One region of the Bradyrhizobium sp. PMVTL-01 genome, then DNA from elsewhere that is predicted to be linked to it. Evidence: predicted binding sites of a transcription regulator. Region 1 holds the regulator's gene; each other region holds the start of a gene.

Region 1 (7,251 bases):
CGGACGGGACGCACATGGATGATCTCGCGCGTGATCGCGACGTCGAGCGGGGCGTCCGCACCCTTGCGCACGATGGTGAGCTTGGTCTTCGTGTCGACCGGGCCCTTCATCTTGTTGACGGCCTGCTCGAGCGTCATGCCTTGCACGGCCTCGCCGTCGATCTTGCTGATGAGGTCGCCGGACATGATGCCGGCCTTGGAGGCCGGCGTATCGTCGATCGGCGAGACGACCTTGACGAGGCCGTCCTCCATCGTGACCTCGATGCCGAGCCCGCCGAACTCGCCGGAGGTGGTCTCCTGCATCTCGGTCCAGGCCTTGTCGTTCATGTAGCGTGAATGCGGATCGAGCGATGTCACCATGCCGGTGATCGCGCCTTCGATCAGCTTGGAGTTGTCCGGCTTCTCGACATAGCTCGCCTTCACCCGCTCGAACACTTCGCCGAACAGGTTGAGCTTGGAATAGGCATCGTCCGCACCTGCCGCCGCCCTCGCCGCCCATAGCCCGCCCTGCGGACCGGATACCAGAAGGGTCAGGCACACGCCGGTGAGCGCGCCAAGGGGGAACAGCAGGGATTTCCGCATGGATGAGTTAGCCTTCTTGCTCGGGGCTCGGGAGCCGCCATGCAAATGGCGATCCAGCCCGGTTCTCACAATACCATTCGGGTTTCTTCAAGGCCGGCCCGCAACGCCGGTGGGGCACCCGCAAAAATCCCTTCGTCCGGGCCTAAACTTTTGGCAACGTTCCGAAACCGCCACTGCACGAATGGCGGAAGCGGTCGGCCCGCGCTTCGCAGCTATGCGATTTTAGGATGGTTTTGCAGAGGCGGACGGGTTAGGCGATGACACAAGGCTTCAAATTCTCGGGAGGACAACAATGAACGAAGCGCCCCGCATCCGGCCGGAACGGAACGTCGAACTCGGCGCCAGCAACGAGCCGTTCCAGAATCTGCACGAATTCATCCGGAAGGCGCGCGCCAACCTCAACCAGAACGCCTGGGACTATATCATCGGCGCCGCCGAGACCGAGACCACGATGCGCCGCAACCGGATGGCGCTGGACGAGATCGCCTTCCGCCCGCGCGTGCTGCGCGACGTTCGCAAGGTCGATGGAAGCGTCGAGCAGTTCGGCCGCAAGATGCGCCTGCCGGTGGTGCTGGCCCCGGTCGGCGCGCTCGAGATTTTCGACCCGGATGGGGCCGCGAGCGTCGCGCGTGCCGCCGGCACTTTCGGTGCGGCGCACATGCTGAGCTCGGTGTCCGAGCCCGGCCTGGAGAAGACCGCCGAGGCTGCCCCCGAGGCGCTGCGTCTCTACCAGCTCTATGTGCGCGGCGACGACGCTTTCGTCGCTGATGTCGTCAGCCGCGCCGAGAAGAACGGCTACGCCGCCTTCTGCCTGACTGTGGACACCGCCCATTACAGCCGTCGCGAACGTGACATCGCCAAGCGCTACGTTCGCGAAAGCCGCCTGCGCGCCACCGGCGGCGACTACCAGAAGGGCCTGGAGTGGCGGACCGTGAAGATGATCAAGGACAAGTTCAAGATCCCTCTGATCCTGAAGGGCATCGCCACCGCCGAGGATGCACAGATCGCGCTCGATCACGGCGTCGAGTGGATCTACGTCTCCAACCATGGCGGCCGCCAGCTCGATCACGGCCGCGGCGCCATGCATGTCCTGCCCGAGATCGTCGACGTCGTGAAAGGCCGCGCCAGGATCATGGTCGATGGCGGCTTCTGCCGCGGCACCGACATCGTCAAGGCGCTTGCGGCAGGCGCCGACCTCGTCGGCATCGGCCGGCTGCAATGCTGGGCCCTGGCGGCGGCCGGGGAAGCAGGCGTGGCGCGGATGCTGGAGCTGCTGGAAGACGAAGTGCTGCGCTGCCTCGGCCTTTTGGGCGCTACTTCGTTCGCCGAGGTCGGCAAGTCCTGCCTGCATCCGGCCACCGCGACCAACGCGCCGAGCGTGTTCAGCGCGTTCCCGCTGTTCGACCACGATCCCTATCGATACTGAGGAAAGGATGCAGTTGACCGCGCTCTCTCCCGGCAGCGCCGACGCACTTCTGTTCGATCTCGGGCGCGTGGTGCTCGATATCGATTTCTCCAGGGCGATCGCCTGCTGGGCGGGCCATGCCGGCTGTAAGCCCGAAGCCATTGTCGCGCGGTATGTGCGCGACAGCGAAGCCTACCGGCTGCACGAGGTCGGCAAGATCAGCGACGAGGACTACTTCGCCTCGCTGCGCTCATCGCTCGGGATCGCGATTTCCGACGCGCAGTTCCTGGAAGGCTGGAACGCGATCTTCGCCGGCGAAATGCCAGACATCGCGGAGCTTTTGCCGCGCGCGGCCAGGCAGATGCCGCTCTACGCCTTCTCCAACACCAACCGGCCGCATGTCGACCATTTCTCGAAGGAATATGCCGGCCTGCTCGGCCATTTCCGCGAGCTCTACCTGTCGTCCAGCATCGGCCTGCGCAAACCGGACGCGGAGGCTTTCGACCATGTCGTGGCGGCAATGGGCGTACCGGCGCACCGCATCGTCTTCTTCGATGATCTCGCAGAAAACATCCGGGGGGCGCGGGCGCGTGGATTGACCACGGTGCACGTGACCTCGCCCCGTGACGTCGGCGACGCGCTGAGGCAGCTGGGGATTTGAGCGGATCAGCCTTCCGGCAAGGCGTTCCGCGGAACTTTTTGCTAAAAATGCGGAACCAAATCACTTTGTGCATTTTTGTACAAAGTTCCGGGAACGGAATGCGCCCCTTCGGACTCTTGAGTCCGTTGGGACTTCTACATTGGAATTGGACTGATCGACGTGCTGGGCAAATCCTACCTCACCAAGCAAGCCTCTCTCCTGCTCGAGTTCGCAAGAACCACCTCGGACTCCGACCTCTCCGCCAAGCTGATCAGCAAGGCTGCCGACCTGAAATCTCGGGCCGATCCGCTGGCCGACAAGGATCAGGGTCCCAAAGCGCCGGACGTCAGTCCCGACGCGCCGGCAGTGAGTTGACCGATGCTGGCCGTGGCGCTCGTTCTTCTTGTGCTTGCCATGGCCGTCCTCGTGCCGGTCTGTCTCGCCTTCCGGATCATGCCGCGGCGAATTTGACGTCTATCCTCACGACAGAGCGGATGGCGCAGGTTGAATCCTCTTGCGTCTCCAGTGTTTTGCCTCTGGGCCCGCACTCGGCTAGAACTCTGGCCGCCGATTTGCCGAACGTGCCCAGCAGGAGTTTTCAGCCGTGGCCTTGATGCCGGTTTCTGACGCGCTTGCCGCGGTGCTTGCCGGCGCGGAGCCGTTGCTTGAGGAGACGATCTCGCTCGATCAGGCCTACCATCGCGTGCTCGCCCGCGACGTCGCGGCGCGGCGCACGCAGCCGCCGGAGGCGATGTCGGCCATGGACGGCTATGCCGTGCGAGCGGCCGACGCGGCGACGATCGATTCTGAGCTGACGGTGATAGGCGAGGTCGCGGCCGGGCGGCCGTTTGCAGGCTTGGTTGGCGCCGGCGAAGCGGTCCGCATTTTCACAGGCGGCGTCGTTCCGGCCGGAGCGGACGCGGTCGTGATCCAGGAGGATACCGTCGCGGACGGCAAGCGCATCACGATCAAGGAAGCAGCAATTCCCGGACGGCACATCCGGCGCGCCGGGATCGACTTTGCCGAGGGCGACGTGCTGTTGTGCAAGGGAACCCGGCTCACCGAGCGCGATCTCGCACTCGCCGCCGGGATGAATCACCCGCATTTGCCCGTCCAGCGCCGTCCGAAGGTCGCCATCCTCGCCACCGGAGACGAACTGGTGATACCGGGCGTAGCGCCCGGGCCCGGCCAGATCGTCTACTCCAACGGTTATGCCCTGCACGCGCTCGCCCGCCAGGAGGGCGCCGATACCATCGACCTCGGTGTGGCCGCCGATACGCTGGAGGCCACCACCGCCGGGATCCGCGAGGCACGCCAGAGCGGCGCCGACATCCTGATCACGACCGGGGGCGCCTCGGTCGGCGACCATGATCTGGTCCAGCAGGCTCTCAAGGCCGAGGGGATCGCGATGTCGTTCTGGAAGATCGCGATGCGGCCGGGCAAGCCGATGATGCACGGCCGGTTAGGGGCGATGCGCGTCATCGGCCTGCCCGGCAATCCCGTGTCATCCTACGTCTGCGCTTTCCTGTTCATGGTGCCGTTGATTCGCGCGCTGTCGGGCCGCACCATGATTCACCATCGCCGCGAGCGCGCCGTGCTCGGCCGCGACCTCAATGCCAACGACCAGCGCGAGGATTATCTCCGCGCGCGCCTGGAGCGGCGCGACGACGGCACGCTGATCGCCCTTCCCGTCGATCACCAGGATTCTTCACTGCTTGCAAATCTCGCTGCGGCACAGGCACTTCTCGTACGCGCGCCGTTCGCGCCCAAGGCCGAAGCCGGCTCGGTCTGCGAGGTGCTGCTGCTGCCCGCCTGAGCGCTGTCATCTCACGCGGTCCGCGAACTTTGTCGCGTTCACAGTAAATTAAGCAGTTGCGGAACATGTATCGAACATATAGTGTCCGTTCATGATTTGTTTCGAGCATGCAGCGGCTTATCGCTGAACTGAGCGTCTCGGAATCGAACGACATCAACCGGGGGATTTTGGTCGAGATGTTAACGCGCAAACAATACGAGCTCCTGCGGTTCATCAGCGAGCGATTGAAGGAAAGCGGCGTGCCACCTTCCTTCGACGAGATGAAGGACGCGCTCGACCTGCGCTCGAAATCGGGCATCCATCGCCTGATCACCGCGCTCGAGGAGCGCGGCTTCATCCGCCGCCTGCCCAACCGCGCCCGCGCGATCGAGGTCATCAAGCTGCCCGAGCTCCAAGCGGCCGCCGGCAACCGCCGCGGCTTCACGCCGAGCGTCATCGAGGGCAATCTCGGCAAGGTGCGCACGACCTCCAGCCCGCCCGCGGACGAAGGTGAGCGTCCTGTCGCCGTGCCCGTCATGGGCCGCATCGCGGCTGGTACGCCGATCGAGGCGCTGCAGACCCGCAGCCACACCATCAGCGTACCGCCTGACATGCTCGGCTCCGGCGAGCATTATGCGCTCGAGGTGCGGGGCGATTCGATGGTGGAAGCCGGTATCCTCGACGGCGACATGGCGCTGATCCAGCGCAACGAGAGCGCCGACACCGGCGACATCGTGGTGGCGCTGATCGACGACGAGGAAGCCACGCTGAAGCGCTTCCGCCGCCGTGGCGCCTCGATCGCGCTCGAGCCAGCCAACGCCGCCTATGAGGTCCGCATCCTGCCGCCCAACCGGGTGAAGATTCAGGGCAAGCTGATCGGCTTGTACCGGAAGTACTGATTTGACCTCGCGATCGTTCGACACGCGCTTGAGCGCTTGTCCGCTCCGGCTGGATAGTCTTTCAGGTTCTGCTCAGATTATCCGGCCACCTGCCCCGCGTTAGATCCTCCGCACGCCGCGCAAAGCACACATCGCTTTACGGGCCTGTCGAAAACCGGGGAGACAACCATGCGCAAGATCGTCTTGAGCACTGTCACGATGGCGCTGATCGCAACGTCAGTGTCACCGGCCGCCGCCGCACGATCGCATCATGTCCGCAAGACGACGCCGGCGACGCGCGAGCAATTCCGCAACGCACGCGACGCCGTTGCACTGCCGTCGCAACCCGCTTGGCCGTATTCGGGCTGGTCGGCCCCTGCTGGCCGTTGACGAAGAAGCACGCCCAATGCACGGGAGCGGGCTTTGTTCCTCATGCATCTGAAAAAGATATTGTGATGGCATCCTGCGGACCCAAGCCGCAGATTTGCCCACAACCCAGCAGACCGTTGTATGCTTCCACTCTGATAGAGGCCTGCGCCTCGACAGGAGGCGCGGGTCGCTATCTTACGAATGAGGAGCACCCCGATGTGTGACTACAGCCTGCACGCCGTCGCGACGCGTCCTGCCGAAGTCGGCGAGACGATCGTCACGACAACCTTCCGCGGCACCTCGACGCGCGGCTTCGCCTCCGAAGCCGACATGTCGGTTGCGGTATGCCTGCTGCCGGGAACGGAGCTCGCCTTCGCCGACAACGTCCGTTACGACAATCGCTGGATCTGGACGCGTACCATCAACTCGCGCGTCGGCAAGTTCGGCAAGATCGATCCGCACATTCCGGATCGCCATCACGATGCGATCGAATTCCCCGACGGGAAATACGTGCTGGTGACTCAGCTCGTCGAAGGCCAGCGCGCAACCGTACTGCAATTGCCGGTGACCCAGCCACTCGGCGAGCGCGAGCACAAGCCGCAGACCAGCGCAGACAGGCCGACGGTCACGCGCCTGCCGATCGGCTGACCTAGCTGCCTCCGGCTCGCAGGTCGGGGCCATGATTGAAATCGCCATCGCCGGCCGTGGCCGGCGAGATGGTGTGGTTTGTATCTTCGCAAATACCTTCGCCGGAGCACCTGCCGCAGCTCTTCGTCGCACGAAGTTTGCGCTGCCTTGCCTGAATTTTGAACGTCCGGTCCGCAAGCAAATGGCCGATGCTGCCAAAAAGGCTCGAGGCGGACGTTCGATGAAGACCTTCATTCGCGTCGTTGAACTCTGGGTGCCCGACCGGACGCGTATGCGGTGCGCTTCGGTCGTGACGACGGGCTTCCCGGCAAGGCCTGGGCTTCCGGCCACCCCGTGATCCTCACCAAATTCGCCAATTCCCATTTCAGGCGGACCGACCAGGCGCTGGCGGCGGGCCTGACCTGCGGCGTGGCGGTGCCGGTGTTTTCAGGCGAATTCCTGCAAGCCGTGATGGTGCTGTTCTGCGGCGATGACGACGCGCATGTCGGCGCGATCGAGCTCTGGCACAACGATCCCGAGACCTCCCACGAGATGGGACTGGTCGACGGCTACTACGGCACCGCCGACATGTTCGAGTTCAACTCGCGCCACACCAGGTTTCCGCGCGGCTTCGGCCTGCCCGGACGCACCTGGAAAGCCGGCCTGCCACTGATCATCAAGAACCTGCACAACGCCAAGAGCTTTCTGCGCTGGAAAGACGCCGCACAGGTTGGCATCAATCTCGGCGTCGGCGTGCCCTACCGGACCGACGCCGACCAGACCTGGGTGCTGACCCTCCTCTCCGCGCAGGCGACGCCGATCGCACGGCGCTTCGAGATCTGGGTGCCGGACGAGACCCGCTCAGCGCTGGTCTTCCGCGCCGGCGATTGCAGCGCCCAGACCGACCTTGCCGCGCTCTATGCGGACAAATCCATCGCCAGAGGTGACGGCAGCAT
Region 2 (7,251 bases), 3.6 Mb from region 1:
GGATTGGAGATCGCGGCCACGGCGGCGGCGAGCACGCGCTTCTCGCCGGAAGCCTCGCCCCGTCCCATCATGGCCTTGCCCTTCTCCTTCATGACGGAGAGGACGTCGGCAAAATCGAGATTGATCAGGCCTTCCTTGACGATGAGGTCGCTGATGCAGGCCACGCCCGAATAGAGCACCTGGTCGGCAAGGGCGAAGGCATCGGCGAACGTGGTCTTCTCGCTGGCCACCCGGAACAGGTTCTGGTTCGGGATGATCAGGAGGGTGTCGACCGTCTTCAGCAGCTCCTCGATGCCGGCTTCCGCAAAGCGCATGCGGCGCTGGCCCTCGAAGTAGAACGGCTTGGTGACCACGCCGATGGTGAGAATGCCGAGCTCGCGCGCGATTCTGGCGACGATGGGTGCAGCCCCGGTGCCGGTGCCGCCGCCCATGCCGGCCGTCACGAACACCATGTGCGCGCCGGTCAATTGCTCGCGGATCGTGTCGATCGCCTCTTCGGCCGCGGCGCGTCCCAGTTCCGGCTGCGAGCCGGCGCCCAGGCCTGCGGTCACCTTCGTGCCGAGCTGGATGAGGTGCTTCGCCTTCGACATCGCGAGCGCCTGTGCGTCGGTGTTGGCGACCACGAACTCGACCCCTTGAAGCCCGGCCGTGATCATGTTGTTGACGGCATTGCCGCCGGCGCCGCCGACGCCGAACACGACGATGCGAGCCTTCATTTCATGGATATCGGTATTGCCAGTCATTCTTCCCTCGCGATTGCTCCGGCAAGCCGGCAATTAAAGAAAGTCTCGAGTGCTACCTGTGACGATTTACCGATGATCTCATCGCGCATTGGCCGCCCGGTCGGCTTGCACGATGGAAGCGGCCAGATGTCCCAATCGGCGCGCGGCGTATCCCGCGATCGTCCCGACAGGGCGGCGATCGCTCCGCAGCGCCGTCACTTCGTCCTCCAGTCGTGCCGCCCACGCATTGGCGGCCGTCGTTTCGGCGGCCGCCTGCGTCAGCTCGACGGCGAGGCGATCGGCACGCTCGCGCTCGCGCTCGAACACGGCCCTGTAGGCGGCCGCGACGTCTTCGAGCCGCGCGATCTCCGCCTTGAAGGCCCCGATCTTGATGGCCTCGATCCTTGCCATGGAGGCATCGACGGGGTCTGCCCGGCGGCCCTTTCGCGGGCGGGGCGTGTACCGGAGCGCGGCGAGATCGACGCTGACCAGGGCTTTGCCGTCCCCCGAGCGCGAGCGCGGCAGGCGGCGACGTCGCGCCAGCGACCGCGCGGCCTCGCGCGAGATATCGAGGCGGGCACCGAGATCGGCATACGTCAACAACTCAACGCACATCGGCGCTTCTCCTGGAGCGAACCGGGAAGGCATTTCGAGCTAATGATGGCTGGACGATTACCGCAGGCTAGGCTGCGTTGGTTAATGGCCGGTTAACGGGCGAGGGGGATGTTTACGGGGGGCGTCGCCCAGCCGACTCCGGGGTCGTAGAGCACCATCTGCCGCGGCTGCGTCTTGTCCGTCTTGCGCAGGCGGCGATAGAGCTTCAGGACGTTGGAGATGTTCTCCGAGATCTCGTTGCCGGTGCCGTCACGGCAGATGACGAGGTTTTTCGGTGAGGGGTTGCCGCATAGGAGTCTACATGGTCGCAACCAAGTCCCTCGAGCGCAAGAAGCTCAATGCTGCTTAAGATCACATTAGACAAAAACGGCCGGATCTTTCGATCCGGCCGCCACGCAAAACTCTACTGGCTAAGCTTACGCGACGCGACTTAGCCCCCGCCCTAACGGTAAATTGTCTTAGCTGGCCTTCTTCGCCGGCGCGTCGCCGACCTTCTTCTGGATGGCGCGCTTCAGCTCGACTGCGCGCGGCGAGAGGGCGTCGGCGTTGGCCTTGAGCAGGAAGGCGTCGAGGCCGCCATTGTGGTCGACGCTCTTGAGCGCGTTGGTGGAGACGCGCAGGCGCACGTTGCGGCCCAGGGCTTCCGAGATGAACGTCACGTTGACGAGGTTCGGCAGGAAGCGGCGCTTGGTCTTGATGTTGGAGTGGCTGACCTTGTGGCCGACGAGGGGGCCCTTGGCCGTCAGTTCGCAGCGGCGAGACATGTCACAAATCCTTCAGTTCGAGCCCCAAACGAGTTGCGGCCGCCATTCGGGGCGCCACAGGGCAAATTCTCTGTCCTTGCAGGGAGCGGGCGGACGTATAGGGGGGAAGGGGCGGGTAGTCAAGGATTTGGGCGGTCTTTTCGCCTCTCCCCGCGTGCGGGGAGAGGCCGGAATGCGCGCGAATAGCGCGAATTCCGGGCGAGGGGGAGGCTCCGCGGCGGTGGGGGCGGTTGGGTGCTCGACTCTCACCTTCCTCCGGGGAGAGCCCCCTCATCCCGACCTTCTCCCCGCACGCGGGGAGAAGGGGAAGAGGCAGCGGAGGTAGCGGGGAGAGGTGCGCCCCCGCGTCACACCCCGATCACCAAAACGGCAATGATTGAAACGCCTTACCATCACATAAAGGGCGTATTCGCCCCCGAAGAGTCCGGTGGAGTTCCCGGTGTTTTGCACTTGGGGCGGATTGCTTGCCGCGATTTTTGGCTTAACTAGCAAGGCCGGACGGCCCCATTGGATGGCTTCGTGGATATCCTGACCCCTTACCTGCCCCGGCTGCGTGCGGCCGGCCGGCTGGCGTTCGCGGCCTTGTGCGGGCTGGTCCTGTCGTGGGGGGCGAGGCCTGCGGCCGCGCAGGGCAAGCTCGAGGCGCAGTATGAGGCGACGCTGGCGGGCATTCCCGTAGGCAAGGGCGCCTGGAACATCGACATCCAGGACGACGTGTTCGCGGCCGCGGCCTCGGGCGGCACCACGGGGCTGCTGAAATCGTTCGCGGGCGGGTCCGGCACCGGCGCCTCGCAGGGGCGCGTCGTCAACGGCGCGCTGGTTGCGACCGGCTACCAGGCCTCCACCATCACCTCGAAGAAGACGGAAAGCATCCGCATCACCCTCGACAAGGGCAATGTGAAGGAGTTCGGCATCGAGCCGGAGCCGCCGGTCGACCCTGACCGCATCGTCGTCACCGACGCGCATCGCCGCGGCGTCTGGGATCCGATGACGGCCTCGCTCTTGCGCGTGCCCGGCACCGGCGATCCTGTTACGCCCGAGGCCTGCCACAACGCAGCGCCCGTGTTCGACGGCCGCATGCGCTACGATCTCAAGCTCGATTTCAAGCGCATGGAGACGGTGAAGGCGGAGAAGGGATATCGTGGCCCGGTCGTGGTCTGCGCGCTCTATTTCGTGCCGGTCGCCGGCTACATCCCCGACCGCCCCGTGATCAAATACCTCGCCGCCCAGCGCAACATCGAGATCGCCTTCGCCCCGGTCGCGGGCACGCGCATCCTGGTTCCATTCTGGCTGAAAGTGCCGACCCCGCTGGGACCCGCGATGCTGGAAGCGACCAGCTTCATCAGCTCCCCCCAGCCGCCAAGGGTGGCAAAGACGCAGTAGGGTGCGCTTATCCTCCCCTCGGAGGGAGGGGGTAAGAAAGCAAGCCGCTTCAATGCCTTGGGCGTTGTCAGGCCGGATGCGGCCACTCGTCCCTTTCTACTGTGCATGGGGTCGTTTTCGCAGTTTTGTTTTGGCGGCCCCGATCCGGGAATCCATTTGACTCCGACCCGATTCTGATTCGACTCCGCGCCGTCCCCAATTTTAAGAAACGCGCCAGCGAAACGTCGCTTGTACGGCGGGGCAAAACTCCATCTAGTGCGCGCCCAAGACGAGTCCCGCGACATGTTGCGTGAACGGAACAGGATTCAACGGGGAGTCAGCGATTCGGCCGCGATTCGTTCTAGAGTCGTTCCGAAGCTTAAAGAGAACGGAAAAAGCGTCGCAAAGTGAGACAGTTGCGCGGGGTTTGGGGAGGGGCTCCTGCACACTGCGCTGTCATGCCCCGGCTTGACCGGGGCATCCAGTACGCCGCGGCTTCTCGGTCCAGTCACGATCGCCTGGCGGACTGGATCGCCCGGTCGGGCCGGGCGATGACAGCAGTTGGGGTGGCCGCTCCGCGTTCGGAGACATGGCCGACACTCCGCAAGTCGCCTCACCGCCCCAAACAGCACTGACATTCGCCCAAATCGGCACTACCTAATCCCCTAGACATGGCCTTCTCTCCCTCTCCCTTCGCTTCCGAGCGCGCCCTTCACGATCGAGTGCCCGGCGCGGGCGTCACTGCCGTGCTCGGGCCGACCAACACCGGCAAGACCCATCTCGCCATCGAGCGGATGCTGGCGCATCCCTCGGGCATGATCGGGCTGCCGCTGCGCCTGCTCGCGCGCGAGGTCTACAACAAGATCGCCGATCGCGCGGGTGTGGAGAGCGTCGCGCTGGTCACCGGCGAGGAGAAGATCAAGCCGAAGAACCCGCGCTACTGGGTCTCCACCGTCGAGGCGATGCCGCGAGACCTCGACGTCTCCTTCCTCGCCGTCGACGAGGTCCAGATCGCCTCCGATCTCGAGCGCGGCCACGTCTTCACCGACCGCATCCTCAACCGCCGCGGCCGCGACGAGACGCTGCTGCTGGGCGCCGCGACGATGCGCCCCATCATCGAGCGCCTGTTGCCCGGCGTGTCCATGATCACGCGGCCGCGCCTGTCGAGCCTCGAATTCGCGGGCGATCGCAAGATCACGCGCCAGCCGCGCCGCACCGCCATCGTCGCGTTCTCGGCGGATGAAGTCTACGCCATCGCCGAGCTGATCCGCCGCCAGCATGGCGGCGCCGCCGTCGTGCTCGGCTCGCTCTCGCCGCGCACGCGCAATGCGCAAGTGGCGATGTTCCAGAACGGCGATGTCGATTATCTCGTTGCCACCGACGCGGTCGGCATGGGCCTCAATCTCGACGTCGACCACGTCGCGTTTGCCTCCGACCGCAAGTTCGACGGCTACCAGTTCCGCCGCCTGACCCCGTCGGAATTCGCGCAGATCGCAGGCCGCGCCGGCCGCGCCACGCGCAACGGCACCTTCGGCACCACGGGCCGCTGCGCGCCTTTCGAGCCCGAGCTCGTCAACGCGCTGCAGAACCACACCTTCGACGCCGTGAAGATGCTGCAATGGCGCAACGCGAAGCTGGACTTCTCCTCGCTCGGCGCGCTCCAGGTGTCGCTGAACCTGCCGCCCGGGCACGAGGCGCTGACGCGCGCGCCGATCGCCGAGGACATGCGCGTGCTGGATCATGCCGCCCGCGACGTCGAGGTGCGCGATATCGCGCATGGCAAGGCCGCGGTGGAGCGGCTCTGGGAGGCCTGCCAGGTCCCCGATTACCGAAAACTGTCGCCGGCCGCTCACGCCGAGCTGGTGACCACGCTGTACGGCTTCCTGATGCGGAAGGGATGCATTCCCGACGCCTGGTTCGCCGCGCAGGTCGAGCAGGCCGACCGCATCGACGGCGACATCGACACACTGTCGGCCCGGATCGCACAGATCCGCACCTGGACCTTCGTCGCCAACCGCCCGGACTGGCTGAAAGACCCCGAACGCTGGCAGGGGATCACGCGGGAGGTCGAAAATAAATTATCGGATGCGCTCCATGAACGCTTGACTGAGCGTTTCGTTGATCGTCGGACCAGTGTATTGATGCGCCGCCTGCGGGAGAACACGAGCTTGAATACTGAAATCGGCAAGACCGGCGAAGTCATCGTCGAAGGCCATGCCATCGGCCGCCTCGACGGCTTCACCTTTGCACCGGATGCGGCGGAGGCCGGCTCCGATGCGAAAGCCTTGCAGGCTGCAGCGCAAGCGGTGCTCGCCGGCGAGATCAACACGCGCGCCGAAAAACTGGGCAACGCGCCGGACGAGCAGTTCGTGCTGACCTCCGAAGGGATCATCCGCTGGACCGGCGATGCCGTGGCGCGGCTGTCGGCCGCAGAGGACGCGCTGCATCCGCGCATCCGCATCATCTCCGACGAGCGCCTGACCGGCGGCCCGCGTGAGAAGGTGCAGGCGCGGCTCGACCTCTGGGTCAAGACGCATATCGAGAAGCTGCTCGGGCCGATGTTCGAGCTCTCGAAGGCCGAGGACGTCACCGGCATTGCCCGCGGCATCGCCTATCAGCTCGTCGAGGCGCTCGGCGTGCTCGAGCGTCCCAGAATCGCGAACGAGCTGAAGGATCTCGACCAGCCCTCGCGCGCGACGCTGCGCAAGTACGGCGTCCGCTTCGGCGCCTATCACATCTATTTCCCCGGCCTGCTCAAGCCCGCCGCGCGTGCGCTCGCCGCGCTGCTCTGGGCGCTGAAGCAGGACAATGTCGATCTGTCCTCGCTCTCGGGCGCGCAGCATCTCGCATCATCCGGCCGCACCTCGTTCCCGGTCGACAAGGCTCTGCCGCGCGATGCCTATCGCGTGCTCGGCTACAAGCAGGCCGGCGAGCGCGCCGTGCGCGTCGACATCCTGGAGCGTCTTGCCGATCTGATCCGCCCCGCTCTGGCCTGGCGCGAGAACTCGCCCGGCGAAAAGCCCGCCGGCGCGTTCGACGGCCGCAGCTTCGTGGTGACGCAGGCGATGACCTCGCTCACCGGCTCCGCGGGCGAGGATTTCGCCTCCGTGCTGCGCGCCCTCGGCTATCGGATGGAGAAGCGTCCGCCGCTGCCGGTGAAGCCCGCAGCGACCGCTGCCGAGACGGTGGTCGCCGAGACGCCGCCCGCTGAAGGCAGCGCGGAGACGTCAACCGAGACCGCCGCGGAGGCCGTAGCAGGCTTGCCGGAAGAGGCGGCTGTGTCCGCCGAAGCCGTCACCGTCGAAGACGCGCCCGGCATGGAGCAGCACGATGAGCCCGCTCATGAGGAGCCGGCGCTCGAAGCGCCTCCCGAAGCGCCCGTCACGGCAGAAGACGCTCCCGGCATCGCGCCACCGGCTGAAGAGCCCGCAGCACCCGTTGACGCGGCTCCGGCCGAGATTGCGGCCACGGAAGCCGCCGCATCGCCCGATGCCTGCGCGCCTGTCGAAGCCGCAGCCGCGCCCGCGGAGCCCGAGCTGGTCGAGGTCTGGCGTCCCGGTGGCCGTCACGAAGATCGCAAGCCGCGCCACGAGCGCCATCGCCACCAGCGTCACCATCATCAGCCGCGTCCGCAGGCCGGTGCCGAAGCTGGCGCTGCACCCGGTACAGCGAGCGCCCTGCCTGGCGAAGCCGCCGAAGGCGCGAAGCCGGGCCATCGTCATGGCGGACATCGCAAGGACTTCCGCAAGGGCCGCGAAGAGGGCGGCGGCGATCGCCGCGAGCAGCGC
Region 3 (7,251 bases), 2.4 Mb from region 1:
GCGATCCGCGCGCTCGGCAAGAAGGCCGGAGTCAGCCTCTGCCCCCTCGAAACCGGACGGTCAATCCGGGCTTCGGCGGCCAGGCCTTCATCGAGTCCCAGCTCGAAAAGATCCGGCGCGTTCGAAGCATTATCCGCGCTAGGCCGATCCGGCGCGAGGTCGATGGCGGCATCACGCGTGACAATGCTGCAGCGATCGCCGCCGCCGGTGCCGATACGCTGGTGGCGGGCTCCGCCGTGTTCCGCGGCAAGAGCAATCCCGATTACGCCGCGAACATCGCGGCCATTCGCATCGCTGCCGAAGGCGGCCGGGTTCCGCATGTGCAAGATAGTTCCGCGATGCGGATGCGCGTAAGCGATGGAGTCCGTATCGGGTAGACTATGGGAGGGGCACCCGGATGGCGATGGACCATTTCGGCATCGGCTCCTCCTCGCTGTAGGTTTGGAACCAAAATTCTTACCCGGCTTTCTCGAAAATTAACCCAGGTTAAGCGCGTTGTGCACGCAGCAAATGTTTTGCATAAACGCCATTGGCCTGACGCAAATCAGGGCAATAAGCCCAGGTGAATGCGCGGGAGGGTCTCATGGAGAACGTACGTCGCTACCGGGCGCTGGCGTCCCTCTGTCGTCAGCAGGCCGCCTACAGGCCGCTTCAGAACTGGGAACTCCTCGGTCAGGCCGAACATTTCGAATATCTCGCCGAGATGGCGCTGAAGGCGCATTTCGACGCGTGCAATGCGCAACGCGACGAGGCCGCGGAGTGGGAGACGCCCGCCGCGGCGTGAGAGCATCGGCTTCGCTAATGCGACATCAGCGTCGGGATCGTCATGGCCTCCAGCATGCCGCGGGTAACGCCGCCGAGAAAGCGCTCCTGTAATCGCGAATGGCCGTAGCCGCCCATCACCAGCAGATCGAGGTTCTCGTCGGCCGCCAGCGAGAGGATGGTCGGCTGGATGTCGGATCGGGCGGCTGACAGCCCGACGGTGCGGGTCGACAGGCCCCGCCGGCCGAGATGCCTCGCCAGATTGCTTGCCGATACTTCGCCCGGGACCGAATCGGCTGCGTTGATCGTGATGAGCACGATCCCTTCGGCGCGCGCCAGGAATGGTGCTGCGTCGCGCATCGCGCGGGCGGCGACGCGGCTGCCGTCCCAGCAAATCCCGATCCGCTTCGCCTTGAAGGCACCACGGAAGGTGTAGGGCAGGAACAGCACCGGGCCGCCGGCCTGGAACAGGATTTCGCCAGGCACGACATTGTCGAACGAACCTTGAGCCGGATCGGGCTGGAGCACGATGCTGAGATCGTGCAGCCGCGCCATTTCGCCGAGCGAGCTGGCCGCATCCGCGGGGATCGCGCCGAGCGGATGGCAGGTGTAGGAAATGCCGGCGTTGGCCGCTTCGCTTTTGAACACCTCGAGCGCGGCCTCGGCCCGCTCCAGGGCACGCTCGCGTTCCAGCTCGAACACGGCCGCTACGGCGGCGCCGCCGTCCAGCACGTAGGCTGCGCTGCTCGCGACATAGCCGACCGCGACCGCGTCGAGATGGGCGTTGAGATGCGCCGCGAGCGAGATCGAACCGTCGATCACGGCGCGCATCGGCCGTTCGGTCGGGATATGGACGAGAATATCTTTGTACATGGCGCGCCTCCGATCGACATCGTTGGACAGCCGCAGTCTTCCACTGCGCGGTGGGGAGGCCTTGAGCTGCATCAAACGTGCGGCCGCGATTTTGAGTGGCGCCGGCCTCAGCACCTTTGCCAAGATTTAATCGCGTGGACGGAACGCCGTAAGGTGGCAACCCCCATGTTGGGTGCAAGGCGACACCTGACCCAACATGGATATTTCGACATGAACGATCGCGTCAATTCCGACATCACCACGACCCGGAAGATCCTGGGACCGCGCCGGCTTGCGCTGCTCGGTACCGTGGCCGCGCTTGGCGTGGCCGTGCTGGCCGGCTCTCCCGGTACGGCGCAGTTCGGCGTGACCTTCCTGATCTCGCCCGCGCACGCCGCGGAAAGCACCGCGACCCCGCCGGGCTTCGGCGACCTCGTCGCCAAGGTCAAACCAGCCGTGATCTCGGTGCGGGTCAAGATCGACCGCGACAACGACAAGAATGCGATGCTGCAGCAGAACCGGATGGATTCCGACGAGGACTCTCCGTTCGACCAGTTCTCGCGGCAGTTCGGCTTCCGCTCTCCGGGCGGCATGAACGGCATGCCTCGCCAGCGTCACCAGATGGTCACGGGCGAGGGCTCCGGCTTCTTCATCTCCGCCGACGGCTACGCCGTGACCAATAATCACGTCGTCGACCACGCCGAGTCCGTGCAGGTCACCATGGATGACGGCACGACCTACACCGCGAAGGTGGTCGGCACCGATCCGAAGACCGATCTCGCGCTGATCAAGGTCGACGGCAAGAGGGACTTCCCCTTCGTCAATTTCGCCGAGCAGAAGCCGCGGATCGGCGACTGGGTGGTTGCGGTCGGCAATCCCTTCGGCCTCGGGGGCACCGTGACGGCCGGCATCGTCTCTGCCAGTGGCCGTGACATCGGCAACGGGCCCTATGACGATTTCATCCAGATCGACGCACCCATCAACAAGGGCAATTCCGGCGGCCCTGCCTTCGACATGAGCGGCAACGTGATCGGCGTGAACACCGCGATCTTCTCACCGTCGGGAGGCTCGGTCGGCATCGGCTTCGACATCCCGGCGGCGACCGCAAAGCTCGTCGTCGCGCAGTTGAAGGACAAGGGCGCGGTGACGCGCGGCTGGCTCGGCGTGCAGGTGCAGCCGGTGACCGCCGATATCGCCGACAGTCTCGGCCTGAAGGAGGCACGCGGTGCGATCGTCGACAATCCGCAGGACGGCAGCCCGGCGGCGAAGGCCGGGATCGAGGCGGGCGACGTCATCACCGCCGTCAATGGCACAGCGATCAAGGACTCCCGCGACCTCGCCCGCACCATCGCGACGCTGGCACCGGGCACGTCCGTGAAGCTCGATGTCTTCCACAATGGCGGCAGCAAGACCGTGACACTCACGCTCGGCGAGTTGCCGAACGAGCGGCAGGCGAACGGTAAAGCCGAGGAGGGCAAGGTGCAGCCTGACAAGGGCACGCCGCGTCTCGGGCTTAGCCTCGCGCCGGCCGGAGAGGTGCAGGGCGCCGGTCAGAAGGGCGTCGTCGTCACCGAGGTCGATCCGCAAGGGCCGGCAGCGCAGCGCGGCATCCAGACCGGCGACGTCATCCTCAATGTCGGCGGCAAGCCCGTCGCCAATGTCTCGGACGTCCGAGCTGAATTGGCCCAGGCAAAATCGTCCGGCAAGAACAGCGTGCTGCTTCAGGTGAAGGGTGTGGAGGCGACCCGGTTCGTGGCGGTGCCGCTCGCTTAAGTCCTTCGCTCTGAAGCATAATCCAAAAGGCGGCCGGAGGGCCGCCTTTTTCGCGCTGGCGTTGAGGATACCCACAGGCTCACGATAACATTCTCGTTAACGGCAGCATTGATGACGGGTTCGTCCGAAAAAGCCGCGTTCGCGCGTCAGACTTTGGAGTCCATACTGCTTGCATGGGGTGGAACTCCGAACGTCCGGCTGCTTTCTGGAACCAGCCGGTGTTCGCATTTGATCGGTGCCGACATGGATCGATTGAAGCTCTCGCTGAGACGTGCGCTGCTCCTGGTGCCGCTCGTGCTGTCGACCGGAAGCGCCCTCGGACGCGACGACGGCCGATATGCCAATTCACCGCTCAAGCCCTGGTTCGACAGCTTGCGGAGCCATCTCGGCCCGTGCTGCTCGGACGCCGATGGATTTGCCGTCTCGGATCCAGATTGGGAATCCCACGACGGGCATTATCGCGTGCGACTAGACGGTCAATGGGTCGATGTGCCGGATGAAGCCGTGATCACCGAACCGAATCGGGCGGGGCGCACCATGGTTTGGCCGGTGAAGACGGCGTTCGGGATTTCGATCCGGTGCTTCATGCCGGGCAGCATGATTTGACGGGTGTCAGCGTCAGCGCTTGCTGGATTTGCGTTTCGACGATTTCCTGGTCGACTGCTTTTTGGACGTCTTTTTCTTGGATGTCTTCCGCTTGGACGCTTTCTTCGGGACCTTCTTGCCCTTCTTGCGAGCCTTGGAGAGTCCGATCGCGATCGCCTGCTTGCGGCTCTTCACGCGTCCGCCGCGACCACCGCGGCCGCTCTTGGCTGTGCCTTTCTTGTAGCGGCGCATTTCGCTCTCGACATCGCTGCCGGAGCTGCGCGAGTAACGTCGTTTCTTTGCCTTGCGTGCCATGCGTTTTCTCCCTTGGCCGGGGGAAAACCACGCGACACTGCCATGGTTCCGAAAGCGCGTCAGCGACGCTCCCGATGAAGCTAGAAGGAGTTCGCGAGCGCGATCTCAGCTTCGAGCGCCTGGATGCGGCGCGCGGCCTCGGTGAAGGACAGATCTCGCGCATATTGCGCAGGCTGATACGCCTCTTCACTCAGCCGCTTCAGCCGCAGGCCCTGCGCCCGGGTCATTTGCTCCATGAGAAAAGCTTTGGCGTCGTATTTACCCTGAATCTGCATGTCCGCTCTCCATTCTGAAATCGCGACTTGACTATATGTTCTTATTTTGTTCTAACAAGACATGGACAACAGAATTAATGAAATTCGACGTAAAATCAGCTCCTTAAGGTTAGAGATGGCCGACGTCGAGGCATCCGTGCGGGACCTCGTCGATCGGGGTCGGGACTGCACGGAAATGGCCCTGACGCAGATGGGCCTGCGCCGGAAAATCAACCTGTTGATCGGCGAATGGAGAGCGGCCGGCGGTGGCGATGTCCTGCCGGTTGTCCGTGATCGTGTACGGCTTCGTCCGCTGAAGAAGAAAGTCGCAGATCCTGGCCGGACGATCGTGCGGCGCTGAGAGCTTTGGGAGTGCGTCATGGAGGAAGACCCGGACACGTACCGGATCCTGAGACTGCGCGCCGAGATTCTCGAACTGGGCTCCGCGATCCGGCAGTTGCAGCGGGAGGGGCTCGACGACGCTGCGGCCCAGCTCCTGATTGCGCGCAAGCGGGCGCAGCTCGACCATCTCGTGAAGATGAATACTGCGAGCGGTGGACTGAGCATCGCCGATATGCAACGCGACTAGCGCGCGCAATGCGGGGTCAGAGGGATCGCATCGGATGCCCAAGCGAGAAGGTCCCGCGATTGCGGGACCTTCGATGAGCAGCGCGCCCTACTTGGTGGTGCTCATGCCCTTGGTCATCGTGCCGCCCTGATCGGAGCCGGGGCCGGAGCCGCCCTGACCGGACGGATCGGGACTCCTGGCTTTCGTGTTGGCGCCGGTGGTCTGCGATGACGACATCGAGGATCCATGTTTCGCCTTGTGCGACTTGGCCTGCACGGCAAACGGAGCGGCGGCAAGGCCGGTTGCCAACATCACGGCGAGTGCGAGCTTGGTTGTCTTCATGCGCGGGAACTCCCTGGGTTAAATTGACGCAGGCAGCCAACTGCTGTTCGTCACAGGAGTTCCCGACAAGAACCCGCATCTTTCCCGCGACCTTCAAAATTCCTTGTCCTCGTCGATGATGAACACGACGCCCGTGAGTGTCGCACCGATCGCGAACGTTGTGACCAATGTGAGGGCGAACACCAGAATGGCCTGGCTTCCGCCGTGATTGAGCAGATTGGCGACCGCCGGATTGGACAGAGTGAGCGCGAGACCGAATGCGAGCCCGAGAGCTGCGCCCATCATCGCATGCGTCACCAGCTTGATGACGCCGGTGGGAGAGAGCAGGCTCGACGGCTTCTTGGGTGTCTTGTTCGCACGCATGGAACCAACCCTCGATTGCACATGCAAACGCGTGCGATGATCTCGGGTTCCATTCGCATGAAGGAATTGTCATCCGCCGCTTCATCCGGCGTTCATGCGGAGCTTGCGAGGATGAGCTCCATCAACATGGGACACTCGATATGGGTAAGGTCGTCTATCTCTATCGCTCGCTGGCCTATCGGAATGCGGCCGCGGACATGTTGCGCAAGGCGCGCAAGCTGCCGCGCGGCGCGGAGCGAAGCGCCGCCCGCCGCTATGCGAGGGCGCTGCGCGATCTCGCAACAACGGAAGCCTGGCTCGAAGGGCGCGTCGCTGACGAACCTCGGTCGATCCTGCGCACGAAGGTCGCCGCGTCCGGTTAACCCGACGCGCGCTGCAGCTCGGGCGAGGTGTCGGCTTCGGACTTATCCTGCGCTGCCGAGACAGGCGTCTTGCAGGTCAGCGGCACCTCCAGGCGGCACAACAGGCCCTCGGGCCGCCAATCGAATTGCGCCCGTCCGCCGAGCTGGGACTCGACGCTCGCAAGCAGGCTCCGCGTGCCGAAACCGCGAGACTTCGGCGTCCTCACCAGCGGACCGCCGGATTCCTCCCAGGTCAGCGCGAGGCGGCCTTCCTCGACCTGCCAGCCGATCAAGAGCCGGCCGGATCTCGTCGAGAGCGCGCCATATTTTGCGGAGTTGGTGAAAAGCTCGTGAAGAGCCAGCGCCAACGTCTGCGCCGTCGCAGGGACCAGCTGAACCTCGGGACCGGCCAATCGGATCTGGTCGCCGAGCGAATAGGGTGCAAGCTCCTCGTCGATCAGCTTGGAAAGCTCGGCGCCCTGCCAGCTCGAGAGCGACAGGATCGTGTGCACCCGCGCGAGCGCATTGATGCGCCCTTCGACGGCGTTGACGTAGGCCTTGACTTCGTCGGCACGAGTGAGGCGCACGATCGATTGCGCCAGCGCCAGCGCATTCTTGGCGCGATGATCGACTTCCCGCGCCAGCAGGTTTTGCCGTTCCTCGGCACGCTTGCGTTCGGTGATGTCCACGGTGACGCCGCTCACGCGCACCACGCGGCCGCTATTGTCGGCCGTGGCGGCGGCCGTGCCGACACACCAACGGACGTCGCCATCGGGGCGCACGATGCGGAACTCCGTCTCGTAAGAGCGCGTGCCCTTGTTGAATTCGGCGATGGCCTTGCGCAATTGATCGACGTCGTCCGGATGCAACAGTGCCTGAACGTTTGCGGGGTTGACCTCGAAGCTCTCCGGGCTCACGCCGAAGATGCGGTACTGGCCTTCGTCCCACATCCAGTCGCCGTTGATCCAGTCCCAGTCCCAGGACCCCATCTTGCCGGCGGCAATCGCCATGCTGCGGCGCTGCTCGCTCTCGCGCAGCTTGGCGGTGGAGTTCTCCAGTTCCGCCGTGCGGGCGCGGACTCGGTCCTCGAGTTCCT
Region 4 (7,251 bases), 1.9 Mb from region 1:
TCGCGGCGGTCGAGCCCGAGCGAGCGGAACGCGTCGGCATCGGCCAGCAGGATCAGCGCGCGCTTGGGCAGGCCGGTGTCGCGGGCGAAATCCTCCAGCGAGGTGAAGGGGCGGCGGTTGCGGGCCGCGATGATGCGGTCGGCCCAGTCTTCTTTCTTGTCATTCCGGCGCGTCGGGTCAGCGAGGAGCCCGGAATACATTTCTCCAGGCGTATGCGGCTCGATAGATTCCGGGTTCGCGCTTTGCGCGCCCCCGAATGACAGCTGGAAGCGTTTCAGCCTCTCCTCATCTTCATCCAGCCAATGGAAGCCGTCGATCTGGCGGAAGCCGAGACGCACGGCGCAATATTTTCCGTCAGTGTTCTCCAGCGTGTTCTGCGCAAAGCTGAAGGACACGTCGATGTCACGGACCTCGACACCGTTCTTGCGGGCATCGCCGACGATCTGCGCCGGGGCATAAAAGCCCATCGGCTGCGAGTTCAGCAGGCCGCAGCAGAAGGCGTCGGGATGGTAATGCTTCAGCCATGAGGAAATGTAGACCAGTTGCGCGAAGCTCGCGGCATGGCTCTCCGGAAAGCCGTAGGAACCAAAGCCCTTGATCTGGTCAAAGCAGCTTTTGGCGAAGCTGGGGTCGTAGCCGCGCGCGACCATGTTGCCGATCAGTTTCTCCTCGTATTGGCCGATGGTGCCGACATTGCGGAAGGTCGCCATCGAGCGGCGCAGGCCGTTGGCTTCCTCGGAGGTGAATTTTGCCGCTTCGATCGCGATGCGCATCGCCTGTTCCTGGAACAGGGGAACGCCCTTCGTCTTGTGCAGCACCTTGTAGAGCTCGTCCGCGGGACCGTGCTCCGGCGAGGGCGAGGGATAGCTCACCTTCTCGAGCCCGTTTCGCCGCCGCAAGTAAGGATGCACCATATCGCCCTGGATCGGACCCGGCCGCACGATCGCGACTTCGATGACGAGATCGTAGAAGGTCCGCGGCTTGAGGCGCGGCAGCATATTCATCTGGGCACGGCTCTCGACCTGGAATACGCCAAGCGACTCCCCGGCGCACAGCATGTCGTAAACTTTGGGATCATCCTGCGGGACAGTCGCCAGAACCCAGCGCTTGCCCTTGTGCTGATCGATCAGATCAAAGCACTTGCGGATGCAGGTCAGCATGCCCAGTGCGAGCACGTCGACCTTCATCATGCTGAGTGCGTCGACGTCGTCCTTGTCCCATTCGATGAAGGTGCGGTCGTCCATCGCGGCGTTGCCGATCGGCACATAAGTGTCGAGCCGGTCCTGCGTCAGCACATACCCGCCGACATGCTGGGAGAGATGGCGCGGGAACTCGATCAACTCGGTCGCAAGCTCGACCGCGAGGTTGATCATGGGATTTTGCGGATCGAGCCCGGCCTGCCGCACCTGCATGTCGTTGAGGCCCTTGCCCCAGCTGCCCCAGACGGTATCGGCGAGCGCAGCAGTGACGTCCTCGGTCAGGCCTAGCGCCTTGCCAACGTCGCGGATGGCACTGCGCGGGCGGTAGTGGATGACGGTGGCGATGATCGCGGCACGGTGGCGGCCGTAGCGGCGATAGACATATTGCATCACCTCCTCGCGCCGCGAATGTTCGAAATCGACGTCGATGTCGGGCGGCTCCAGCCGCTCCTTGGAGATGAAGCGCTCGAACAAGAGGTCGACCTTGGTCGGGTCGACCGAGGTGATGCCGAGCACGTAGCACACGGCCGAATTCGCCGCCGATCCCCGCCCCTGGCACAGGATGTTCTGGCTGCGGGCGTAGTGGACGATGTCGTGCACGGTGAGGAAATAATGCGCGTATTTCAGCTCGGCGATCAGCGCGAGCTCTTTCTTGAGAGTGGCGCGCAGCTTGTCGTCGATGTTTTCGATACCGCCAAAATATTTATCGACGCCCGCCCAGGTCAGGTCCTCCAGATGCCCCTGCGCGGTCTTGCCCGGCGGAACCGGCTCGTCCGGGTACTGGTATTTGAGCTGGTCGAGCGAAAAGTCGATCCTGTTCGCAAAGCGCATGGTCTCCGCGATCGCCTCGGGGAAATCGCGGAACAGCCGCGCCATCTCGCGGGGCGTCTTCAAAAAGCGTTCGGCATTGGCCTCGAGCTTCCGCCCGACCGCCTCGATCGTAGTCTTCTCCCGGATGCAGGTGAGCACGTCCTGAAGCGGACGGCGGCCGGGATCGTGATAGAGCACCTCGTTGGTTGCGAGTAGCGGCACCTTCGCCTTTGCGGCGAGATCGTCGAGCCGCGCCAGGCGCCGCCGGTCGTCGCCGCGATAGATCAGGCTGGCCGCCAGCCACACGCCCTCGGCGCGGCTGCCTTTGAGCTGGGCAAGGACATCCAGGGCCTGTACTGGCTCGAAGCGATGCGGCAGCGTCAGGATCAGGAGTTGACCTTCAGAAAACTCCAGGAGATCGGCGAAGGTGAGACGACACTCGCCCTTCTCGATCCGCGTGATGTCGTCGCCGCGCTTGCCCCGGGTGAGAAGCTGACACAGCCGGCCATAGGCCGCGCGATCGCGCGGATAGACCAGAATGTCCGGCGTGCCGTCGATGAAGACGATGCGGGCGCCGATCAGCAGTTTCGGCTTGTGCAGCACCTTGTCATTGTCGAGCTCCTTGTAGGCCCGCACCACGCCGGCGAGCGTGTTGTGATCGGCGATGCCGATCGCGGGAATGCCGAGGAGGCTCGCTTGATGCACATAAGCGCGCGGATCGGAGCCGCCGCGCAGGAAGGAGAAGTTGGTGGTGATGCCGATCTCGGCATAGGCTGATGTATTCATGCGAAGAGACCGTGCACATACCAGCCGGGAGACGCGGGCTTGCCGTCGCCGTCGAACACCTCTCCTTCGTAGAGACCATCACGGAAGATCCAGAAGCGCAGGCCCTCGGCATCCTCGATGCGGAAATAGTCCCGCGTCAGCTGCTTGCCGTCCTGCCGCCACCATTCCATGGCGATGCGCTCGGGCCCTTCCACCCGCACCACCGCGTGCAGCGCGCGACGCCAGGTGAATTGGTGTGGCGGGCCATCGGGCACGGTCGCGAACGGCACCTTGATCGGCTCCGGCTTGTCGAACAGCCGCAAGGGGCGTAGCGGCGGCTCGCTCTCGGTGCGAACAGGCCATTCGGCCTGCATGGCGGCGGCGAGATGATGCTGCGCGGGCGCGGCCAGCACCGCGTTTTCGGGGATATGGGTATCCTCAGGCAGGTGCACGACGACGCGCTTGCCTCCAATGCGCGCGGCGATGCGGTCGATCAAAGCGGCGAGCTCGTCATTGTCGTGGACATGGGCGTCGAGGTCGCGCTGCTCCTGCACCACGATCTCGGTGCGGCTCGCCGACAGCCGCACCATGTCGAAGCCGAAGCCGGGATCCAAGGGATCGGCGAGCGCATCGAGATGCTCCCGGAACAGGCGGTCGACCACCGCGCTGCGCGTCACAGGACGCCCGGTCTCGACCATGATCGCGCGCACCACGCCGTCGGTGCGGAAGAAGGCGGCCTCCAGCCGCCGCGCGCCCTTGCCCTGCTTCTCCATGGAGGCAATCAAAGTGTCGGCCAGCCGCGACAGCGTCATCGCAATCATCGTGTCGGTCGCGATCGGCTCGGCAAAGCGCTTCTCGACGATGTAGTCGGGCAGCGGCTTGCGCGGATTGATCGGCGCATCGCCCTGCCCCAGCGCGTGCGCAAGCAGGGTCGAGAACCGCGCACCGAACCGCGCCGTGATCTCGGGGGCGCTGCGCGAGGCGACATCGCCGATCGTCTTCAGGCCGGCACGGCGCAGGCCGGTGGTGATGGCCTCGCCCGCACCGAGCGTGGAGACCGGAAACCGGTCGATCGCCGCCGCCTCCTCGCCATCGGCCACGATGGTGCCAGATGCCTGCCGTGTCAGCGTACGCGCGCAAATCGAGGTACCGGCAATCGCCGCGCTGACGGCAAAACCCTGTCGACCGAGCGCCCGGACCAGCGTCTGCAACAGCGCAGCCTCGCCGCCGAACAGGTGCGCACAACCGGTGATATCCAGGAACAGGCCATGCGGCGGATCGAGCGCCACCAGCGGCGTGAAGCGGTCGCACCAGTCGGCGATGTCGCTGAGCGTCTTGGCATCGGCCACGACATCGGCGTCGAACACTCTCAGGTCCGGGCACATCGCTCGTGCATTCGCGAGCGGCTGGCCGATGTGCAGGCCCAAACGCGACGCCGCATCGTCCAGCGCATGGATCACCAGCGCGTTGTTGTCCTTGATGACGACAATGCTCGGCTCATGATCGGCCTTATGCAGTCCGGCGCTGCCAAGGAACCGCTGGATCCGGTCGATGGGCAGGCGCGGCAGCCACAGGCTGAGAATACGTCGACGGTTCACTGAACTGGCACTCATCACAATTCCATTCCATGATCCACCGGCCGCAGGGGCCATGACGATTGCGCAAGAGCGCGGCATCGAAGCGCGGCGCGCCCCAGGCGCTCCAAGGCACCGCAGGCATTGAAGCTGAGCCCGGCGGCGAATGCGCCGCGCGCAGCATCCATCGTGTCTCCGCAGTCGAAGGCAACGGCTGCGCCGCCATCCGCAGCAGGAGGCCGGTGACGCCAGAGCCTTGTGCGGCCAGCGTCAGCTTGCGGCTCGCCACGAGATCGAACTGCCTGATCTCGCCCCAGAGCTCTAGGACGACGGCACCGAGCGCATCGCAAGCGAGCGCATCGGCCGAAGTGCGCAGCGCGCTCTCGACATCGGCGGCGCGCACCATCACCACGCGGCGCGGGTCGAGGCCGAGCTCGGCAAGCCCGCTCATCGACAGCGCGCCTGTTTCGATTTCCGAAAAATCCTGCCGCACCCACAGCAGCGGCCGGCGCGCTGAGACACGCCCCGCAAGTCCCATGACAAAACCCGTCGCGGCCGCGCCCTGGCGCCCCTCGCAAAACACCTCGTGGATCGCCGCACGCGCGAGCCCGCCCTTCAGCGCGCGATCGATTTCGCCGTGGCCGAGCGCGACACGCTCGTGCTGATGCACGACTTCCGCCGTCTCGATGCGCTCGATCTGGCTGCGCAAGATCGCAAGCGCGCTTGTTCGTGCGCCGCTCATGCTCGCCGCTCCTCAGGAATTGGTGCCGTCGTCTTCAAAAGAAGAACCAACGGCTGGCTCATTTGTTCATGATATGTTCTAATATAAAGCTAACGGCGGCCGAAGAGTCAAATCGAATTGGCGCGCCAGGGATTCATGAGCTGAATCAAAGGGATTCCGGGATGGACGTACAACGCAAGCTTGAGATTCTGGCGGATGCCGCCAAGTACGACGCGTCCTGCGCCTCCAGCGGCACCGAGAAGCGGGATTCCAGCGACGGCAAGGGCATGGGCTCGACCGCGCCGGGCATGGGCATCTGCCATTCCTACGCGCCGGACGGACGCTGCATCTCGCTGCTCAAGGTGCTGCTGACCAACGCCTGCAATTACGATTGCCTCTATTGCGTCAACCGCGCCTCCTCCAATGTGCCGCGCGCCCGCTTCACCATCGAGGAGTTGGTCAAGCTGACGCTCGACTTCTACCGGCGCAATTACATCGAGGGCCTGTTCCTCTCCTCCGGCATCATCCGCAGCCCTGATTACACCATGGAGCAGGTCGTGAGCGTCGCGCGCAAGCTGCGCGAGGAGCATCACTTCCGCGGCTATATCCACCTCAAGACCATTCCCGAGGCCGACGACGCCCTGATCGCGGAAGCCGGCAAATATGCCGATCGTCTCTCGATCAACATCGAGATGCCGCAGGAAACGAGCCTTAAGCAATTCGCGCCCGAGAAGGACGTCCGTGCGATCCGCCGCACCATGGGCCGGCTGCGGCTGAAACTCGACGAAGCCGAGGAAAATCGCAGCGCGAAGACGAAAGCAAAACCGCAGCGCTTCGCGCCGGCAGGCCAAAGCACGCAGATGATCGTCGGCGCCGATCGCGCCTCCGATCACACCATTCTCCACACCAGCGCCAATCTCTACGGCTCATACAAACTGCGGCGCGTTTACTACTCCGCCTTCAGCCCGATCCCCGACGCGAGCCGTGCCTTGCCTCTGGTCCAGCCACCGCTGCTGCGCGAACACCGGCTCTACCAGGCCGACTGGCTGATGCGGTTCTACGGTTTTGAGGTCGGCGAGATCGTCGACGACAGCGCGATGCTGCCGCTCGACATCGATCCCAAGCTCGCCTGGGCGCTGCGCCACCGCGACCGCTTCCCGCTCGACGTCAACCGCGCCAGCCGCGAGGAGTTGCTGCGCGTGCCCGGCTTCGGCACCAAGGCGGTCGAACGCATCATCGCAACGCGGCGCACCACCACGATCCGCCTCGCCGATCTCGCGCGGCTGCACGTGCCCCGCAACAAGGCGCTGCCGTTCATCGTCCTCAGCGATCACCATCCCTCACCGCATCGGCTCGACGCTGCCGGGCTGATCGAACGGTTCAAGCCGAAAGCAACGCAACTGGGATTTGGCTTCTGATGCAATACATCACTTTCGACACCGAAACGGATTTCGACGGCTGGCGCAAAGCCGCGCGTAGCCTCGTGCTTCACCAGGTGCAGCCCAGCGATGTCACCTGGACGGTGAAAGGCGGCGAAGCGGAGTTGTTTGCACCGCCGGGGCCGTCTCCGATCCTCGAGGTGAACGAGGGCAGCTTCAACGTATCGGCAAAATTCGTCGAGCTCGCCAAGGCAGCGATCCTGCACCGCGATCCCCAACGCTTTGCCATCCTCTATCGCCTGCTGTTCCGGCTGAAGGACAACCACGACCTCATCGAGGTCGCGACCGATCGTGACGTCGCCCAGGTCACGGCGATGGCAAGAGCCGTCCATCGCGACGAGCACAAGATGCATGCCTTCGTGCGCTTCCGCGAGATCGGCCGGGAACGCGCGGCGCATTACGTCGCCTGGTTCGAGCCGGAACATCACATCGTCGAGCTCGCAGCCCCGTTCTTCGCCAAGCGCTTTGCCGACATGCCCTGGTCGATCCTGACACCGGATCTGTGCGCGCATTGGGACGGCCATGCGCTCTCGTTCACGTCAGGCGTCAGCAAGAGCGAGGCACCCGGCGAAGACCGGCTGGAGGAAACCTGGCGGCGCTATTACGCCAGCATCTTCAATCCGGCCCGGCTCAAGGTGAAGGCGATGCAGGCCGAGATGCCGAAGAAATACTGGAGGAACCTGCCTGAGGCTTCGATCATTAAGCCTTTGATCGAGGACGCCGAGCGCATGACCGGCGCCATG

Evidence for each region. Region 1 encodes LexA, which represses DNA repair genes until DNA is damaged. Its sites were predicted from a motif close to TGTTCNNNNTGTGTTCNG; they were not measured.
Region 2: ACRQ5Q_RS02895 (helicase-related protein) is a predicted target of LexA. The motif match lies at 3,837-3,854, and genes of this name have one in related genera.
Region 3: ACRQ5Q_RS32065 (DUF3072 domain-containing protein) is a predicted target of LexA. The motif match lies at 4,599-4,616, and genes of this name have one in related genera.
Region 4: ACRQ5Q_RS29735 (ImuA family protein) is a predicted target of LexA. The motif match lies at 5,154-5,171, and genes of this name have one in related genera.

What each region holds. Positions count from the first base shown of each region.
Region 1 covers NZ_CP193982.1:4,234,175-4,241,425, reverse strand. Annotated here, with positions in the region: gene ACRQ5Q_RS20440 (S41 family peptidase) at 1-581, opposite strand, end outside; gene ACRQ5Q_RS20435 (alpha-hydroxy acid oxidase) at 874-2,007, shown strand; gene ACRQ5Q_RS20430 (HAD family hydrolase) at 2,015-2,647, shown strand; gene ACRQ5Q_RS20425 (hypothetical protein) at 2,807-3,001, shown strand; gene ACRQ5Q_RS20420 (molybdopterin molybdotransferase MoeA) at 3,231-4,442, shown strand; gene lexA (transcriptional repressor LexA) at 4,619-5,320, shown strand; gene ACRQ5Q_RS20410 (hypothetical protein) at 5,489-5,689, shown strand; gene ACRQ5Q_RS20405 (hypothetical protein) at 5,885-6,316, shown strand; gene ACRQ5Q_RS20400 (hypothetical protein) at 6,348-6,653, shown strand; gene ACRQ5Q_RS20395 (GAF domain-containing protein) at 6,593-7,251, shown strand, end outside.
Region 2 covers NZ_CP193982.1:617,830-625,080, forward strand. Annotated here, with positions in the region: gene ftsZ (cell division protein FtsZ) at 1-743, opposite strand, end outside; gene ACRQ5Q_RS02875 (hypothetical protein) at 822-1,337, opposite strand; partial or broken gene ACRQ5Q_RS02880 (T6SS phospholipase effector Tle1-like catalytic domain-containing protein) at 1,454-1,648, opposite strand; gene rpmB (50S ribosomal protein L28) at 1,796-2,101, opposite strand; gene ACRQ5Q_RS02890 (DUF3108 domain-containing protein) at 2,621-3,484, shown strand; gene ACRQ5Q_RS02895 (helicase-related protein) at 4,135-7,251, shown strand, end outside.
Region 3 covers NZ_CP193982.1:6,625,333-6,632,583, reverse strand. Annotated here, with positions in the region: partial or broken gene ACRQ5Q_RS32095 (ribulose-phosphate 3-epimerase) at 1-377, shown strand, start outside; gene ACRQ5Q_RS32090 (hypothetical protein) at 584-784, shown strand; gene ACRQ5Q_RS32085 (universal stress protein) at 799-1,635, opposite strand; gene ACRQ5Q_RS32080 (Do family serine endopeptidase) at 1,846-3,387, shown strand; gene ACRQ5Q_RS32075 (hypothetical protein) at 3,631-3,993, shown strand; gene ACRQ5Q_RS32070 (DUF6496 domain-containing protein) at 4,006-4,287, opposite strand; gene ACRQ5Q_RS32065 (DUF3072 domain-containing protein) at 4,368-4,562, opposite strand; gene ACRQ5Q_RS32060 (hypothetical protein) at 4,678-4,902, shown strand; gene ACRQ5Q_RS32055 (hypothetical protein) at 4,921-5,130, shown strand; gene ACRQ5Q_RS32050 (hypothetical protein) at 5,218-5,451, opposite strand; gene ACRQ5Q_RS32045 (hypothetical protein) at 5,545-5,814, opposite strand; gene ACRQ5Q_RS32040 (hypothetical protein) at 5,955-6,176, shown strand; gene ACRQ5Q_RS32035 (HWE histidine kinase domain-containing protein) at 6,173-7,251, opposite strand, start outside.
Region 4 covers NZ_CP193982.1:6,124,935-6,132,185, forward strand. Annotated here, with positions in the region: gene ACRQ5Q_RS29725 (error-prone DNA polymerase) at 1-2,795, opposite strand, end outside; gene ACRQ5Q_RS29730 (Y-family DNA polymerase) at 2,792-4,387, opposite strand; gene ACRQ5Q_RS29735 (ImuA family protein) at 4,284-5,090, opposite strand; gene ACRQ5Q_RS29740 (putative DNA modification/repair radical SAM protein) at 5,252-6,487, shown strand; gene ACRQ5Q_RS29745 (UdgX family uracil-DNA binding protein) at 6,487-7,251, shown strand, end outside.